2 regions of the Rhodoferax sp. GT1R46 genome follow, and region 2 is predicted to be linked to the other one. Evidence: predicted binding sites of a transcription regulator. Region 2 holds the regulator's gene; the other holds the start of a gene.
What was found. Region 2 encodes sigma-54, which starts transcription at its own class of promoters, with help from an activator protein. Its sites were predicted from a motif close to TGGCANGNAANCTGCTTT; they were not measured.
Positions count from the first base shown of each region.

Region 1 (4,390 bases), 460 kb from region 2:
GGCCAAGCCTTCGTCGAGGTTGAGCTGGATGACGTTGACACCGCGCTGCACACACGCCAGCACATTGGCATCGGCAATCTCCACACCATAGCCGGTGCAGCCGCGCGTTTGCTGCAGGTAGGCCAGCATGGCGCCGTCGCCACACCCCAGGTCCAGTACCCGCGAGCCTGGGGGCACCAACCGGGCCAACGCTTCCATCGTGCTGATGTCGGTCATGCGGCGGCCTCCATGGATTTGGAAATGCTATCAAAATAGGAGCGCACTACGCCCATGTAACGGGGGTCATCGAGCAAAAATGCATCGTGTCCGTGCGGCGCATCGATCTCGGCGTAACTGACGTCGCGCTTGTTGTCCAGCAAGGCCTTGACGATTTCGCGGCTGCGCTTGGGTGCAAAGCGCCAGTCGGTGGTGAAGCTCACCAGCAAGAACTTGCAGGTCGCCCGGGCCAGCGACTGACTCAGGTCACCACCAAAGGCGCGGGCCGGGTCAAAGTAATCCAGCGCGCGGGTAATCAGCAGGTAGGTGTTGGCGTCAAAGTATTCGGCGAACTTGTCGCCCTGGTAGCGCAAGTAACTCTCGATCTGGAACTCCACGTCCTGCGTGGAATACCGGTAACCGGTGGCGCTCTCCAGAACGGCCTCGCGCAGCTGTCGTCCAAACTTTTCGTTCATCACGTCATCACTCAAATACGTGATGTGGCCAATCATGCGGGCGATGCGCAGACCACGTTTGGGCACCGTGCCAAATTCGTAAAAATGTCCGCCATGAAAATCGGGGTCAGTCACGATGGCGCGGCGTGCCACTTCGTTGAAAGCAATGTTTTCAGCGGTCAGGTTGGGCGCGCTGGCGACCACCACGGCATGGCGCACCCGCGCGGGATATTGCAGCGTCCAACTCAGGGCCTGCATGCCGCCCAGCGACCCACCCAGCACGGCCGCCAGCGTCTGGATGCCGAGCGCGTCCAGCAAACGGGCTTGGGCGTCCACCCAGTCTTCCACGGTAACCACCGGAAAATCCGCGCCATAGACCCGTCCGCTGCCCGCGGGCGCATCCGGATTGGGGTGCATGGGGCCGGTGGAGCCAAAGCAGGAGCCCAAGTTGTTGACGCCAATCACGAAGAAGCGGTCGGTGTCGACGGGCTTGCCGGTCCCGATCATGTTGTCCCACCAGCCTTCGGATTTGTCCTGCCCCGCATAAACACCCGCCACGTGGTGCGATGCATTCAGGGCATGGCAGACCAGCACAGCATTGGAGCGATCCGCATTGAGCGTGCCGTAGGTCTCAAAACTGAGCGAATAGTCGCGCAACGATGCGCCGCTTTGCAAAGGCAAAGGGGCGTCGAAGTGCATGGACTGCGGTGTTGCGATCAATGGCATGGTCAACGGAATTCCCAACTCAAACCCAATAAAAAACCCGGCGTCGCTAAAAAACGAGGCCGGGTGCTGGTGTCGGTCCGTCTTTAGCTGTATTTATAAAGCGCCCGCAAGCTGGAGCAAATTGGCGCTGCCAGAAGTATAGCAACGCCATTACTTTTGGCCCAATCAGGACTGCGGCCACAGCGCGACAACACCCAGCACCGCAAAAATAGCGGCCGAGACCACATGCACCACCCGAAGCGGCACCAGCTTGGTGATCTTGTCGCCTAGCCAGACCACTGGCGCATTGGCCAGCATCATGCCCAGCGTGGTGCCTGCTACAACCCAACCCCAAGCGTGGTACTGCGCTGCCAGCATGACGGTGGCAATCTGGGTCTTGTCGCCCATCTCCGCCAGGAAGAACGCAATGACGGTGGTGCCGAACACGCCAAAACGCGGGGTTCCCGAGGCCTCTTCGTCGTCCATCTTGTCGGGAATCAGCATCCACGCGGCCATGGCAAGGAATGAGGCGCCCAACACCCAACGCAGCACATCCGGGCCCATTACCGTGGTTACCCAGGCGCCCGCGGCACCGGCAAGAGCATGGTTGGCAATGGTGGCCACCAGAATGCCGAGAACAATGGGCCAGGGCTTGCGAAAGCGCGCCGCCAGAATGAGGGCAAGGAGTTGGGTTTTGTCGCCCATCTCTGCCAGAGCGACGATACCGGTTGATACGAGGAATGCTTCCATGAAAATCTCCGGCCGGGGACAAACCAATGACTGCACGACACCCCCGGCCTGAATCGGAGGCGTGCAGCCAAAGGTCTCGCCAAGATTCACGTTCGTGAACCCTGCTTGCGCCATGTTGGTCACGCAGTGACAAAACAAGTCTGTTGACGCAAGCCCCTCTCAATGAAGAAGGGCGGCTACTCCCCAATGACAACTTGCATTGTACGTTGACCCCACGAAGGGCGTCTTTGTCCTCTTTTGGCGCATTTCTTGCTTGTATTTGGTGCAATTTTGAAAATCTCATCAAAATTGCACCAATACACAGCATTTTAAATAAAGAGGTTCACATGGAAGCACTTAAACAGGGCGCAGACGCCTTGTTCATTCTCCTGGGCGGCATCATGGTGCTGGCCATGCATGCCGGTTTTGCATTTTTGGAACTGGGCACCGTGCGGCGCAAGAACCAGGTGAATGCGCTGGTCAAAATTCTGGTGGACTTCTCGGTCTCCACGGTGGTGTATTTTATGGTGGGCTACGGCGTGGCCTATGGCACCAGCTTCTTTGTGGGCGCCGAGGTGCTGGCGGCCAAAAACGGCTACGAACTGGTGAAGTTCTTCTTCCTGCTGACGTTTGCGGCAGCCATTCCCGCCATTATTTCGGGCGGTATCGCAGAACGCGCGCGCTTTTGGCCTCAACTGATTGCAACCGCCATCATCGTCGGCTTCATTTACCCCTTCTTTGAGGGAATCATGTGGAACCAGCACTTTGGCGTGCAAGCGTGGATCAAGGCGTTGACGGGTGAAGAGTTTCATGACTTTGCCGGCAGCGTGGTGGTGCATGCCGTGGGCGGCTGGATTGCCCTGCCGGCGGTGATCCTGCTGGGCGCGCGCAGCAATCGCTACCGCAAGGATGGCGCCATTTCGGCCCACCCGCCATCGAGCATTCCGTTTCTGGCGCTGGGCGCCTGGATACTGACCGTGGGCTGGTTTGGCTTTAACGTGATGAGTGCACAAACGCTGGACAAGATTTCGGGTCTGGTGGCCGTCAACTCATTGATGGCCATGGTCGGCGGCACGCTGGCCGCATTGGTGGCTGGCAAAAACGACCCTGGCTTTGTGCACAACGGCCCCCTGGCAGGCTTGGTGGCGGTGTGTGCGGGCTCCGACCTGATGCATCCACTGGGCGCACTGGTGGTGGGCGCTGCAGCAGGTACCATTTTTGTCGTGATGTTCACTTTGACCCAAAACAAATGGAAGATTGACGATGTGCTGGGCGTGTGGCCACTGCACGGGCTCTGCGGCACACTGGGGGGCGTGGCCGCCGGCATTTTTGGCAGCAAAGCAATGGGTGGTCTGGGCGGCGTTTCGCTGGGTGCCCAGCTGATAGGCACCGCCATGGGCGTCGTCTGGGCCGTGCTGGGTGGCTTGCTGGTGTACGGCATTCTCAAAGCAACCACCGGCTTGCGCCTGAGCCAGGAAGAAGAGTATGACGGCGCTGACCTGTCCATCCACAAAATCAGTGCCACGCCGGAGCGCGAAGCCAACTGGTAAGCGTCGCGCTGCACCTGCTTCATGGAACCTTTTCCCGTCAACCGCCGTTCGCAGCCACTGGATGGCATTCACACCCTGGCTGAACTCTTTGCATGGCGTGTGGCCCAAACGCCGCAGGCTGACGCGTACCAGGCGTACGACCCAGCCACCCGAAGCTGGACCCATATATCGTGGAAAGCGACCAGCGCACGCGTAGAGCGTGTGATGGCCGCTCTGGATCACCTGCAGCTGCCGCGCCAAGCGCGCATTGCCATCCTCCTGCCCAATGGCATGGACGCGGTCTGTATCGACCAGGCTGCGCTGGCGCTGGCCTGTGTTCCCGTGCCCCTGCACGCGTTGGACAACCCGGCAAGCATTGCCTACATCCTGAGCGACAGTGACACCTCAGTGCTGTTCGCACAGTCGCAGGCACAGTGGCAAGCCATTGCCTCCACCGGTGTACCGCTGCCCTCGCTGCGACAGGTGGTGATCACAGAACCCATGCCACAGGCACTGGCTTGCGCGAGCGCGCCATCCGTGGTCTCCTGGTGCGACTGGCTGGCCTCATCCGCAGCCGCGAGCAATGGACCACCCGCAGTACGAGGGCCTGCACACGACGAGCTGGCTGCTCTGGTGTACACATCAGGCACCACCGGCAAGCCCAAGGGCGTGATGCTCACGCATGACAATGTGCTGGAGAACGTGAAGGCCACATTGCAGCGCGTGGCCCCTGTGCCCGAAGACGTTTTTTTGTCGTTTCTACCCTTGTCGCACACG
Region 1 covers NZ_JBWMBC010000002.1:556,473-560,862, reverse strand. The annotation lists gene metW (methionine biosynthesis protein MetW) at 1-216, opposite strand, end outside; gene metX (homoserine O-succinyltransferase MetX) at 213-1,376, opposite strand; gene AC097W_RS08080 (TMEM165/GDT1 family protein) at 1,542-2,105, opposite strand; yybP-ykoY riboswitch at 2,107-2,302, opposite strand; gene AC097W_RS08075 (ammonium transporter) at 2,432-3,634, shown strand; gene AC097W_RS08070 (AMP-dependent synthetase/ligase) at 3,656-4,390, shown strand, end outside.
Region 1: a site for sigma-54 is predicted at 2,344-2,361, ahead of AC097W_RS08075 (ammonium transporter). Genes of this name have one in related genera too.

Region 2 (4,390 bases):
GAAAAACGCGTTTGGAGCCATTTCGACGCAATTATTGCGTAACGCCGCCACAACGGGTGAGATTAGCGTGACGGCCTCGCAATTCGTGCCATGCTCTCAGTACAATGGCAACAGCTCTTTTCGAGCAAGTTTCGTGCCTTTATGAAAAACATCTATTTATTCCTGTTTTTGCTGGCGACCTGTATCGGGTTTGCGCCCTCGTCGTGGGCCGAAAAAGCGGACCGCAGCAAGCCCATGAACATTGAGGCGGACGCGCTGCGGTACGACGACGTGAAGCAGGTCAGCCTGTTTACGGGGAATGTCGTCCTGACCAAAGGAACCATCGTGATTCGGGGCGCCCGGCTTGAAGTGCGCCAAGACCCTGAGGGCTACCAGTTTGGCGTGGTGACGGGCACGGCCGACAAGCTGGCCTTTTTCCGTCAAAAGCGGGAGGCGCTGGAGGAATACATTGAAGGCGAGGGCGAATCCATTGAGTACGACAGCCGCGCAGACACGGTCAAATTCATCAAGAAAGCCCTGCTACGCCGCCTGCGTGGCACCACGGTGGGTGACGAAATCACCGGTGGCCTGATTGTTTATGAAAACCTCACCGATATGTTCACTGTGGATGGTTCTGCCAGCAAGGCCGCCGGTGCAGCGCCCAGCGGCCGTGTGCGCGCCATGCTGATACCCAAACCCGAGGGGGCCGCCGCGGCCCCCACTCCGGCCACGCCGATTCCCCCGCTGCGCTCCACCACCACCCTGGGGGGCGCGCCCAAGTGACCGCGCTACTGGAGCCATTCGCAGAAAGCACCCCTGACACCGGGCCGGACACCGCCATTGGCCGGCTTGAAGCACGGCACCTGCAGAAGTCGTACGGCAAGCGCCAGGTGGTCAAGGATGTTTCCCTGACCGTGCGCACCGGCGAAGTGGTGGGTTTGCTGGGCCCCAATGGGGCGGGCAAGACGACGTCGTTTTACATGATTGTGGGCCTGCTGCGCGCCAGCGCGGGCGAAATCACCATTGACGGACAAAGCATTGAGCACATGCCCATCCACCGCCGCGCGCGCCTGGGCCTGGGTTACCTGCCGCAAGAGGCCTCTATTTTTCGCAAACTCAATGTCGAAGACAACGTGCGCGCCGTGCTGGAGTTGCAGCTCGATGACGCAGGCAAGCCGCTCAAGAGCCCCGAGATTGAGCTGCGCCTGACCGCCCTGCTGCAAGACCTGCGGGTGGAGCACCTGCGTGATTCGCCAGCGCTGGCCCTGTCGGGTGGTGAACGCCGCCGGGTGGAAATTGCCCGCGCACTGGCGACACGTCCGCGTTTCATTCTTCTGGATGAGCCCTTTGCCGGTATTGACCCGATTGCCGTGATCGAAATCCAGCGCATCATCAATTTCCTGAAATCCCGCAACATCGGGGTTCTGATTACCGACCACAACGTGCGCGAGACCCTGGGTATTTGCGACCACGCCTACATCATCAGCGAAGGTGTGGTGCTGGCCCAAGGCACCCCGACCGAGATCGTGAACAACGCCGATGTGCGTCGCGTGTATCTCGGCGAACACTTCAAAATGTAGGCCAGCGCAATGAAACCCGGTCTTTCACTGCGCGTTTCCCAGCATCTGGCGCTCACGCCCCAGTTGCAGCAGTCCATCCGCTTGTTGCAACTCTCCACATTGGAACTCAGCCAGGAAGTGGAGCAGATGCTCGACGAGAACCCGTTTCTGGAGTTAACCCAGGACGAGGCCCCGCGTGAGGATTTCGGTCTGCCCCAGGCCGACACGCCCGTGAGCGAAGGGGAGCGCGAGATGGAGCATGCTCCTAATTCGATAGCTGAGTACGCAGATTCCACGGGGGCTAGCAGCACAAAAGACGATGAAGCGACGCCGCTGTCTTCGGACGATGAGCCCAGTTGGGATGGCGACGGCACGACCGAGCTGGTACCCGACGATGGCGAATGGGGCACCGACGCCAAGGCCAAAGCGAACAACCTGGGTGATGGCGAAGACGTGGATGCCACCGAGCTGGCGCGCTCACAGGAGTCCCTGCAATCGCACCTGCATCGCCAGGCATTGCGGCTGCGCCTGAGCGAAGAAGACCGCGGCGCGCTGCGCTTTCTGATCGAGTCCCTGAATGACGATGGCTACCTGGAAGAGCCACTGGAAGAGCTGGCCCGCGGGCTGGCCGGGGACGATGAAGAGCAGGTCGAAAACCTGGTGCACCACTTCACCGTGGCACTGGGCCTGCTTCACAGCCTGGAGCCCGTAGGCGTGGGCGCACGCGACCTGGGTGAATGCCTGCGTCTGCAGTTGCGCGCGCTCATGGCGTTGGCCAAAGCGGAATCGGAGTCGCCGGAACGCCGGGCCGTACTGGCGGTGGCCCTGGGCATCTGTGAGCAGCCCATGACCTTGCTCGCCCGCCGGGACGTCAAAACCCTGATGCAGCGCTGCGGCGGCACCGATGCGCAGACGCGTGACGCGATTGCCCTGATTAGCCGGCTGGAGCCTAAGCCGGGGCGGCGTTTTGTGGATGTGGAGCGCAATATTGTGGTGCCCGACGTGCTGGTGCTGCCGGTGGCGAAGACCAGCCCGGGCATGACGCCCAAGTTTCGCGTCATGCTCAACCCCGAGGTGATGCCCAAGCTGCGGGTGCACGATATTTATGCCAATGTGTTGCGCAACCACCGGGGTGGCAAAGACGCCGCCAGCTACGCCGGCTTGCAGCAGCGCCTGCAGGAGGCACGCTGGTTCATCAAGAACATCCAGCAACGCTTTGACACCATCCTGCGCGTGAGCACGGCCATCGTGGAGCGGCAAAAGAGCTTCTTCACCCACGGCGAACTGGCCATGCGCCCCCTCGTTTTGCGTGAAATTGCCGATGAGCTGGGCCTGCACGAATCCACCATCAGCCGGGTCACCACCGCCAAATACATGGCCACGCCGTTTGGCACATTCGAGCTGAAGTATTTCTTTGGCTCGGGGCTGGGCACCGAATCGGGTGGCAATGCCTCCAGCACGGCGGTGCGCGCCCTCATCAAACAATTCATCAGTGCCGAGAACCTGAAAAAGCCCCTGAGCGACAACCAGATTTCCGAGATGCTCAAAGAGCAGGGAATTGATTGCGCCCGCCGCACTGTAGCCAAATACCGCGAAGGGCTCAAGATTGCGCCCGCGTCGCTGAGAAAAGACCTATGAACCAACTCCAAATTTTTCTCCCCTGCGCCGCGGGCGTGGAGGATTTTCTGGCCACCGAGGTGCACGACCTCACGGGTTTGAAGGGTGAGGACCTGCTCACGCGCCGTGGCGGCGTGATGGCCCGCGCCTCCTGGCGCGACGCCATGCGGCTCAATTTGCACAGCCGCCTGGCGCAGCGCGTGCTGGTGCAGTTGTCGTACACCGACTACCGCAGCGAACAGGACCTGTACCGGGCGGCGGCCGATGTGGCGTGGGAGGTCTGGTTCACACCCAAACAAAGCATCAAGGTCGAAGTGACGGCGCAGCACAGCCCGCTCACCAGCCTGAATTTTGCCGCGCTCAAAATCAAGGATGCGGTGTGCGACCGCTTTCGCGACAAGGCCCACGGCGTGCGCCCCGATGTCAATACCCAGTGGCCTGACGTGCGCATCTACGCCCACCTGACCACCGAAACCTGTTCGCTCTACATCGACACCTCGGGCGAACCCCTGTTCAAGCGCGGCTGGCGCGAAGACAAGGGCGAGGCGCCGTTGAAAGAAACCCTGGCCGCGGCCATGATTGCCGCCAGTGGCTGGGCTGATGGCGATGGCGACTTGCTGCCGCTGTATGACCCCTGCTGTGGCAGCGGCACCATTGCCATTGAGGCCGCGCAGATTGCCTGCAACATCGCCCCCGGTTCGCTGCGCCACTTTGCCTTCGAGAAATATTTGCCGTTTCAGGCACACGTCTGGTCTGCTATCAAATCAGAAGCGGCTGACGCAGTCGTCAAGCCGGCTGCAGGTCAAAGCGCCTTGATTTACGGCAGCGATGTGTCGCACCGTATGGTCGATTTTGCCCAGCGCAATGCCGAGCGTGCCGGCGTGGCCGACGTCATCGAGTTTCGCGGTGGCGATGCGCTGCAGCGCATGCCACCAACCGAGTTGCCTGGGGTGATGCTGCTCAACCCGCCCTACGGCGAACGGATTGAAGTCGGCGGTATTGCTGGTGCGGGTGCGCGCGAGCAGGCGCATACCGAAGACGGCGGCGAATTCTTCAGCCAGCTGGCCACGCACTGGAAGAAAAACTTCTCGGGCTGGACCGGCTGGATCCTCACGCCCGACCTCAAATTGCCCAGCAAGATGCGCCTGAAAGAGTCCCGCCGCGTGCCGATGTGGAACGGCCCGATTGAATGCCGCATGTTCAAGTTCGACATGGTCAAGGGCGCGGCCCGCGCC
Region 2 covers NZ_JBWMBC010000002.1:93,914-98,303, reverse strand. The annotation lists gene lptA (lipopolysaccharide transport periplasmic protein LptA) at 142-762, shown strand; gene lptB (LPS export ABC transporter ATP-binding protein) at 771-1,559, shown strand; gene rpoN (RNA polymerase factor sigma-54) at 1,569-3,176, shown strand; gene AC097W_RS05825 (THUMP domain-containing class I SAM-dependent RNA methyltransferase) at 3,173-4,390, shown strand, end outside.